One region of the Gilliamella sp. Nev6-6 genome, then DNA from elsewhere that is predicted to be linked to it. Evidence: riboswitches for the same ligand, from Rfam matches in the RefSeq annotation. Region 1 holds a riboswitch; the other holds the start of a gene.
The links. Region 1 has a riboswitch for thiamine pyrophosphate ahead of thiB (thiamine ABC transporter substrate binding subunit). Riboswitches for the same ligand answer to the same signal wherever they lie in the genome.
Positions count from the first base shown of each region.

Region 2: linked by a shared signal. The riboswitch ahead of thiM (hydroxyethylthiazole kinase) and the one ahead of thiB (thiamine ABC transporter substrate binding subunit) in region 1 are both predicted to bind thiamine pyrophosphate.

Region 1 is NZ_LZHP01000072.1:569-5,108, reverse strand. It holds gene A9G42_RS08985 (hypothetical protein) at 1-136, opposite strand, end outside; gene A9G42_RS08975 (hypothetical protein) at 586-1,056, shown strand; TPP riboswitch at 1,611-1,721, shown strand; gene thiB (thiamine ABC transporter substrate binding subunit) at 1,762-2,766, shown strand; gene thiP (thiamine/thiamine pyrophosphate ABC transporter permease) at 2,781-4,370, shown strand; gene thiQ (thiamine ABC transporter ATP-binding protein ThiQ) at 4,348-4,540, shown strand, end outside.
Region 2 is NZ_LZHP01000088.1:43,595-48,134, reverse strand. It holds gene thiD (bifunctional hydroxymethylpyrimidine kinase/phosphomethylpyrimidine kinase) at 1-644, opposite strand, end outside; gene thiE (thiamine phosphate synthase) at 656-1,297, opposite strand; gene thiM (hydroxyethylthiazole kinase) at 1,306-2,094, opposite strand; TPP riboswitch at 2,151-2,252, opposite strand; gene trkA (Trk system potassium transporter TrkA) at 2,292-3,653, opposite strand; gene trpS (tryptophan--tRNA ligase) at 3,762-4,540, opposite strand, start outside.

The sequences.
Region 1 (4,540 bases):
TCTCCATTAACAAACGCTTATTGTCTTTGCGTAGAGCTATAAACTCATTTTCTTGAATGCTACGATTGCCTTGGGTAGTAAACTCACCAATGGTTTGATATTGCTCACTTATATAATGCGGATTTAGTGATGTCATACTCAGCAACAATATTCGTTTGTTTTTTTAATTGGTAAGTAAAACGGCGTTTTTTTTTCTTCTTGAAATGTGATTCACACCCACCGCGCCAGGATTTGTCTACAATAAAGGATTTTACAACACCCAATCATATGCCTCTAATTTTCCTACCACAGGGGCTAATAGGTTGTATTTTGATTTAGTCCTAGGTGGCGATGCCAATGATTTGATATGGAATACACCCATTACACACGAAGGAATTACTGCCACTGTAACCAAAATAACAGCGAATGATTCTTGGATTCATGAAGCTTGTTCGAGTGTGAGTGTGATTCCCTGTGAACCACAGTTAGAAGCAAAAAGCATTTGTACGCGTCACTTTAAACGGTCCATTTGCCAATGATACTCAGATAAATTCCGATAATCCAGTTCCAGTCTCTAAGCCAAGTTTACCACAAACATTTGAATTAGTGGGTAGAAATAGACATAATGAAGAGGTTGTAAGATATGGTTTTGTGTTGAAGCACTGGTTTGCCTATCGCGGTGATAAAAAAGGTAGTCAATCAGAGCAAACAGCATGGTGTAGTGCGATAGGTTATCGTATGCCAAGAGTAAAAGAGTTGACCAATGTGAAGTGTGGAAGAAAAGATGACAGAGGCCGCATCGACTTCCCTTGTTTAAACGACATAGATGGCGCCTTTCGCCCACCACTAAATTATCGTCGAGATAACTTTCCTGATACGGCATTATATTATGTTGGTTCCGGCTTGTTATCGGAGTGGGGTTCGCTTATTACTCCGCTTTGCGGCTACAGAAATTTTTCATGCCATGCTACTGTCTTTAGTAGCGATAAAGGTTTTTTGGTAGCTTTGGAAAGCAGAGGTAACGTTCATTATGATCCAAATAGTTTTATCAACAGAGGTATTTGCGTTCACCCTTAATACTGACTTCTTAATTCTTGTATAAAAGGATATGCAACTTGACATAAATCAAAGGTAAAGCTGTTAACGTATAATGCTCAACGTTAGTTAGTCTAAGTCGCCAGGCGAGCTAACGTTAAGTGCGTTTGTACAGCCAGCATATGTTTTTAATGCTGGCGTAAAAGTATTATTTAATGAAGCAGTTAGCTGTTGTGCTTTATTAAGCATTTCCCCAAAAACAATCAGAAAAACATCAATAAAATCAATCCATTTTCTGACTATTTTTTTATTGATAGCACATTCACATTTTATAAAAGCCAAAGGTTATTATTATTTATTCAGAGTTAGAAAGTGTTAACACCACCGTAGTTTGTTACGTTATGGATAAGCTGATGAAAAATTGATATCGTTTCGTTTTCGAGCATTCAGCGTAATAGGTGTCTTTTTTGCTTTAAAGCAAAATCATAAAAAAAAAACAATAAAATCAATGATTGTTTTAATTTCTCGTTGTTTCGTTCACAACGCTTTATTTGTTTGGTTGTTTACAAACATAATCCTAAACACTACACTAGTCAATGTTCTCAACGGGGTGCCCAGTGGGGCTGAGAATGTTAGCGTTAGATTAGCATAACCCGTCGAACCTGAACTGGATCATGCCAGCGGAGGGATTTGAGTTATTATACCTACTCAAACCTTTTGTCTTTTATTTGCTATTTTGGAGGCAAAATGTTTTGTAAAAAATTGTTATTATCTTTGGTATTATCTGCACTTTTTATGGCAAATATTGCAAATGCTACCAACATAAAACCTACCTTGATTGTGTATAGCTACAACTCTTTTATTTCTGAGTGGGGGCCAGGGCGGGAAATTGAAAAGGGATTTGAAGCGCAGTGTGGTTGCGAAGTTGAGATTGTTACATTAGGCGATGGCGTATCGATTTTAAATCGAATGCGTCTTGAGGGCGATAAGACCAATGCCGATGTTGTTTTGGGATTAGACAATAATCTTTTAGAACAAGCTAAACAAGCCAATATTGTTATTCCTCACCAAATCAATAAACCCGATAATTTAAATACCAACTGGTGGGATGATGATTTTGTGCCTTATGATTTTGGCTATTTTGCTTTTATTTATAATCAACAAAAAATCAGCAATCCACCACGCTCTATGCATGAATTAGTTGATAATAAAGCCAACTGGAAGATTATCTATCAAGATCCTAGAACCAGCACTCCGGGGTTAGGTTTATTATTTTGGATAAAGAATATTTATGGTGATGATGCCTCATCAGCATGGCAAAAAATAGCTAAAAACACCGTGACAGTAACTAAGGGCTGGAGTGAAGCTTATGGGCTATTTTTAAAGGGTGAAGCTGATTTTGTGCTTAGCTATAGTACTTCACCTGTTGCTCATATTATGAATGATAATGATCATCGTTATGCTGCGGCTATTTTTGATGAAGGGCATTATCGTCAAGTTGAAGTTGCTGGTATTACTAAATATAGCCAGCAACCCGAATTAGCACGGGCTTTTTTGCAATATTTATTGACCCCCGATGTGCAACGTCAATTTGCTGAGAAAAATACCATGTACCCTATTATTAATACATCGTTACCTGAAGCTTTTAAGCAAGTTAAGCCTATAAATAAAGCGCTTGAGTTTGATGCAAAGCAAGTTGAACATAATCAAAAAACGTGGGTACGAGAATGGCAGTCTGCCATTAGCAAGTAGTTTTATTTTACCTAATGTTGAAGTTAAGAATATTACTCCCAGGAATTAGCGCTGCTAGCCTGATCTTAATGATATTAGGCGCAGCACTCTTTGCGCTTTGTTTGACTGCGATTAAATTTAATAATTTAGTCGTCTATTTTGATGAGTATTTATTACATGTTATTTGGATAACTTTATTTCAAGCAACATTATCGACTTTATTATCTGTATTATTGGCAATTATCATGGCTAAAGCTTTGTCGATGATTGATTTTTTAGGTAAAAGATTATTATTGCGCATTATGCCAATTACCTTTATTTTACCGACACTTGTTGTAGTCACTGGGTTGTTGTCGGTTTATGGTAAACAGGGCTTATTAGCGACTGTTTTCGGTTATTTTGGGGTGCCTTTTATGACTTCGATTTATGGGTTAACAGGCATTTTACTTGCACATGTATTTTTAAATTTTCCGTATGCTTGCTGTCTATTCTATCGAACGTTAAATAGTGCACCAGTTGAACACAAACAGCTAGCTGCACAATTAAACTTTTCAAGTTTTACTTACTTTAAATTGATTGAGTGGCCATTACTGCGTCGGCAACTGTTCCCGATGGCTGCGCTTATTTTTATGCTGTGTTTTTCTAGCTTTGCTATTGTATTAGCGCTAGGAGGTGGACCAAAATATACAACATTTGAAGTCGCCATTTATCAATCTATTCGTGATTTAGATTTAGCTCAGGCTGTGCTTTTAGCTTGTTTACAGTTTATTTGTTGTGTTTGTTTTATTTGCTTGATGCAAAAATTTACTCATAACAATAGCCACCATCAAAAACCTAATACATGCTATGTTAGGCAAAGTTACCGTTTGCCTGTTTCAAATCATTTAGCCTTTTTATGTATGATTATTATTGTTATTGGTGGGTTATTTATTTTGCTACCGATTATGACCCTACTCATTGAAGGGGGATATTTTTTTCAATGGTCATTTTTAACTGCATCTTTTCAACAGGCAGTTATGTTTTCATTATTAATTGCTTTTGGCTCAGCTACTATTGCCATGTTGCTAGCATTGTTATTACTTTATACTAATAGCCGTTTGTTAATTAATCACAAAATACAGTGGAGCAACCAATTAATGTTAGTTGGATCGCTAATTTTAATTATTCCAAGCATGGTATTTTCATCAGGTCTATTTTTATTATTATTTCCCTTTGCGCATAGTTTTATCGTTGTTTGCCTTTTAATTATGCTATGTAATGGTTTAATGGCATTGCCTTTTATATTGAAAAATCTTGCTGTACCTATGTTTGATGTTGTATCGCGTTATTGGCAATTAAGTCAATCACTTAATATTAATGGCTTTTTTCACTTTTATTTGATTGAATATAAAGCACTAAAAAGATTAATTATCCAGAGTTTTGCTCTGTCTGCAATATTATCATTGGGTGATTTTGGTATTATTGCTTTATTTGGTGGGAAATCAGTGACCACATTACCGTATTATTTGTATGAACAAATATCAAGTTATCATTATAAAGAAAGTGCCGTAACGGCCGCATTATTGTTAATATTATCTTTTAGTTTATTGGTTGTGATGGATTATGATCGAACTAAATCAAATTAATTATCATTACGATAATTTTAAAATGCATTTTAATATCAAAATTGCAGCAAAAGAAAAAGTCGTCATTATTGGACGCAGTGGTGCTGGTAAAAGTACCTTGTTAAATTTGATTGCTGGATTTGTTTTACCAAACTCGGGGCAAATTTTACTTAATCATCAAAATATGACTC
Region 2 (4,540 bases), on a different contig from region 1:
GATAGTGTGCAACCTGTGCCGTGAGTATTTTTAGTTTGAATTCGTGGAGAAGTTATTCTTATTACATTATCTTGGGTTATCAAATAATCAGGGCTTTGACTACCTGACAAATGCCCGCCTTTCATTAAAACCGCCTTGCAACCCAATTTGAGTAATTCATCCCCTTGCTTTTGCATATCATCTTCGTTTTTGGCCTCACCACAATCAAGTAGTGCTGCTGCTTCAGGAATATTAGGGGTAACAATGGTTGCTAAGGGTAATAATAACTCACGAATAGCAGTTATGGCATCAGATTTGAGCAGGGGATGTCCTCCTTTAGCTATCATTACAGTATCTAAGACGATAGCAGGAATAGCATTTGTGCTAAGAAGATGGTGAACTGCTATGACTATCTCTTTATTCATTAGCATTCCCATTTTTACACTATTAATTTGAATATCTTGATATAGCGTATTGAATTGAGCTGCAACAAATTCAGGGGTAATGGCTAATACCGCATCAACCCCTTGTGTGCTTTGTGCTGTTAATGCAGTGATAACTGACATACCATAAGCACCGAGTGCCGAAAAAGTTTTTAAATCGGCTTGAATTCCTGCGCCACCGCTGGGATCTGAACCAGCAATGGTTAATGCAATTGTTGTCATAATTGTATGCCCTATTTAGCCTTCTTGATTTGCGTAATGAGTGATAACGTCGCTTGCTCAATATCTTGTTTACCACAAATAGCTGAAACCACAGCAACGCCTTCGATGCCTGTTTGAATAACGTTAGTCACATTACTTTCATCAATACCGCCAATGGCTACAGCAGGACATTGCTTCAGTTCTATTAGTTCGACTAATAGTTCGGTTCCCAGTGCTACTGCTGCATCTTTTTTCGTTGCGGTTGGAAAGATAGGACCAATACCAATATAATCGACCTTATGCCATGGAACGCTATCAAGTTGACGTCGATTAGCGATCGAAAACCCTAACCATTTATCTCTACCAATTAATTGACGAGTAACATCAACAGGAAGATCACTTTGTCCAATATGTACACCATCGGCGTCAACCGCTAAAGCAATATCGACATGATCATTAATAAACAGTGGTACGGGTGTTTCATTCAGCGCTTCTTTCAATGCTAATGCGGCATAATACCAATCTTTACCGCTAAACTTATGTTCAGATCTTAACTGTACTGCAGTTGCCCCATTAGAAACAGCAATTTTTGTGGTATTTACCATGCCACTAATACCACCACATAATAATGGATCAAGGACTAAATAAAGCGTTAAATCTAATTGCTTTTTCATCTTGTTCCTTATTGATGCAATGAATTAAACAGAGATAGTTGATCTAGTAGTGATACCGCAAAGGTACCTAATCCTTGCTGTTTATTGGCACGTTGACCTGCTTTTTTCATCATAAAACAAGCTGAGGCGGTAGCTGATAAAGGATCTGGTGAATTGGCAATAAAAGCAGCTACCATAGCAGATAGTGCACAGCCTGTTCCTGTTACTTTTGTTAAAGCAATATCCCCACCAGTAATGCTATATAAGATGTTGCCGTTAGTGATATAATCAATATCCCCCGTCATTGCAACAATCGTTTGATATTTTTGTGCAAGTGCTTTGGCTGCATGTACAGCAGATGTCGTTGAGTTTTGACCATCAGGTCCTTTCGATGATCCATTTTCACCATTTAGTACTAATATTTCTGATGCATTACCGCGTATGACTGTTGGTTTTAATGATAGTAATTGACGTACAATTTCAGTTCGATAATCAAGCGCCCCCCCCACAGCGACAGGATCAAGTACCCATGGAGTTTGTGTTTGCAAAGCTTGGGTTGTTGCTAATAACATACTTTTGGCTGTGCTACTGTTAATGGTGCCAATATTAATCAATAAACTATCCGCAATGGCGACAAATGATTCCACCTCTTGCTTGGCAATAATCATTGCTGGTGATGCGCCAATAGCGAGTAACACATTTGCGGTAAAATTTTGCACGACATCATTTGTAATACAATGCACTAATGGGTTTTGTTGTTTTACATGGTGGATAAAAGGCGTTGCTTGTACTAATTGAAATGGCTTATTGTCTAACATATTTATTCCCTGTTATTTTAGAACTAAAATATTGGGAAGAATTTGCCAAATTAAAGCTAAGACGGCTTAGACTTCCCTACGCTGGCATGATCCAGATCAGGTTCAACGGGTAAAATCTCAGTTTTTTGTCAAAACAAAAAACACCCCGAGTCAAAATTTACTCATTCATTATGAACTGACTATCAGTTTTTAACAAGCTATTGTAATAACTTTTCAATATCTGTTATTGCCTTTCTATCTGGCAAAAAGATGATTAGATGATCATTATCTTCTATCATCAAATCAGTATTAATAATAATCACATCTTCACCACGAACAACAGCTCCAATTGTTGCGCCTGAAGGTAGTTTTAAGCCATTAATATTTTTACCCACCAGTCTTGATGTATCATTATTGCCTTTGGCAACCACTTCGACAATTTCAGATTCACCTTGCCTTAGCGAAACGACTTTAACCATACCAGTTTGTCTTACATGACTTAATAGTTCTGAAATGGTGGCATGTTGTGGCGATATTGCGATATCAATCACACTATCATTAATCAATTCAAGGTAGGCTTGGCGTTGAATTAGTACGATCACTTTTTTTGCGCCCATTCTTTTGGCAAGCATAGATGACATGATATTGGATTCATCGTCACCAGTGACTGCAATAAAAAGATCGGTAAGTTCGACTTGCTCTTGTGAAAGTAATTCTTGATCGGATGACTCACCATGCAACACTGTGGTATTAACCAGTTGCTCGGCAATGAGTTCGGCTCGCTCAGCATTGCGTTCAATTAACTTGACTTGGTAATCATTTTCCAAACGCTTTGCTAAAGTGACAGCAACACTACCACCACCACTAATAATGATTCGCTTATAAGGTTTTTCTAATCGTTGTAGTTCACTGGTTACAGCTTTGATATTAACTGGTGGCGTAATAAAATACACCATATCTCCCGCTTCAACCAAGGTTGAGCCAAGCGGACGAATAAAGCGGTTTTTACGATAAATAGCAACCACTCGCGCTTCAACATGAGGTAAATGTTCTTTGAGCTCGGATAATTCACTGCCAACTAAAGCACCGCCATAATAAGCCGTTACCGCCACTAGACACACTCGGTTATCATAAAAAGAAGCAAATTGCAATGAGCCAGGGTATTGAACTAATTGACTTATATGATTAGTGATAAGATTTTCTGGGGCAATAATATGATCGATATTAATACAGTCTTTATTGAAAAAAGGATAATTTTCATCATTATATTCAGGCGCTCTAATGCGAGCCACTTTTTGTGGAATACTAAATAAGACATGACCAATTTGGCAGGCCATCATATTGACTTCATCAGAGTTAGTTACAGCAACAAGCATATCGGCCGATTCAGCGCCAGCACTTTCTAATACCTGAGGATAGGATGATTTTCCACAAATTACCTGTAAATCAAAACGCTCTTGTAGCGATTGCAATCTATCATGATCTTCATCCACCACAGTAACATCATTTTGTTTTTCGGTAACAAGATATTCCGCAAGTGCACTACCTGTTTGTCCTGCACCAAGAATAATAATCTTCATAACTAGCCTATATATTTAGATGGCTTTAACCATTATCCATTTACTTAGTATATTAAAGCCATTGCATATCATTCATTTTTTAGTCGCAATCTGTTATTGATTTTGCAATTATACAAACCCGATTGCATCATAGACTTTTTTCAACGTTGGCTCGGCTTTTGAACGTGCTTTCTCAGCCCCATCTTGCATGATTGAAAATAGATAATGCTCATCGTCACGATACTCACGATATTTAGCTTGCAAGGTAGTTAGCATGTCAATGACTTGCGTTGCAACTTCTGTTTTGAGGTGACCATACATTTTACCTTCAAACTCTTTTTCAAGCTCGGCAATAGGTTTACCTGTCACACCAGTTAAAATATCAAGTAGATTTGAAACACCAGCTTTATTTTTAAGATCATAGCGTACTACAGGTGGTTCATCAGAATCAGTCATCGCACGTTTAATTTTCTTCTCAATGTCTTTTGGATTTTCGAGTAACCCAATCACATTATTACGGTTTTCATCTGATTTAGACATTTTCTTAGCCGGCTCCTGCAATGACATAACGCGCGCACCAACCTTGGCAATAAACGGCTCTGGAACAGTAAAAATATCACCATAAAGCGCATTAAAACGCATAGCAATATCACGGCATAGTTCAAGATGCTGTTTTTGATCATCACCAACAGGAACTAAGTTTGCTTGATAGAGTAAAATATCAGCAGCCATAAGCACAGGATAATCAAATAGCCCTGCATTGATATTTTCTGAATGGCGTGATGACTTATCTTTAAATTGCGTCATACGGCTGAGTTCACCAAAATAGGTGTAGCAATTTAAAGCCCAGCCTAACTCTGCATGTGCAGGCACATGCGATTGTACAAAAATAGTGCTTTTTTGTGGAT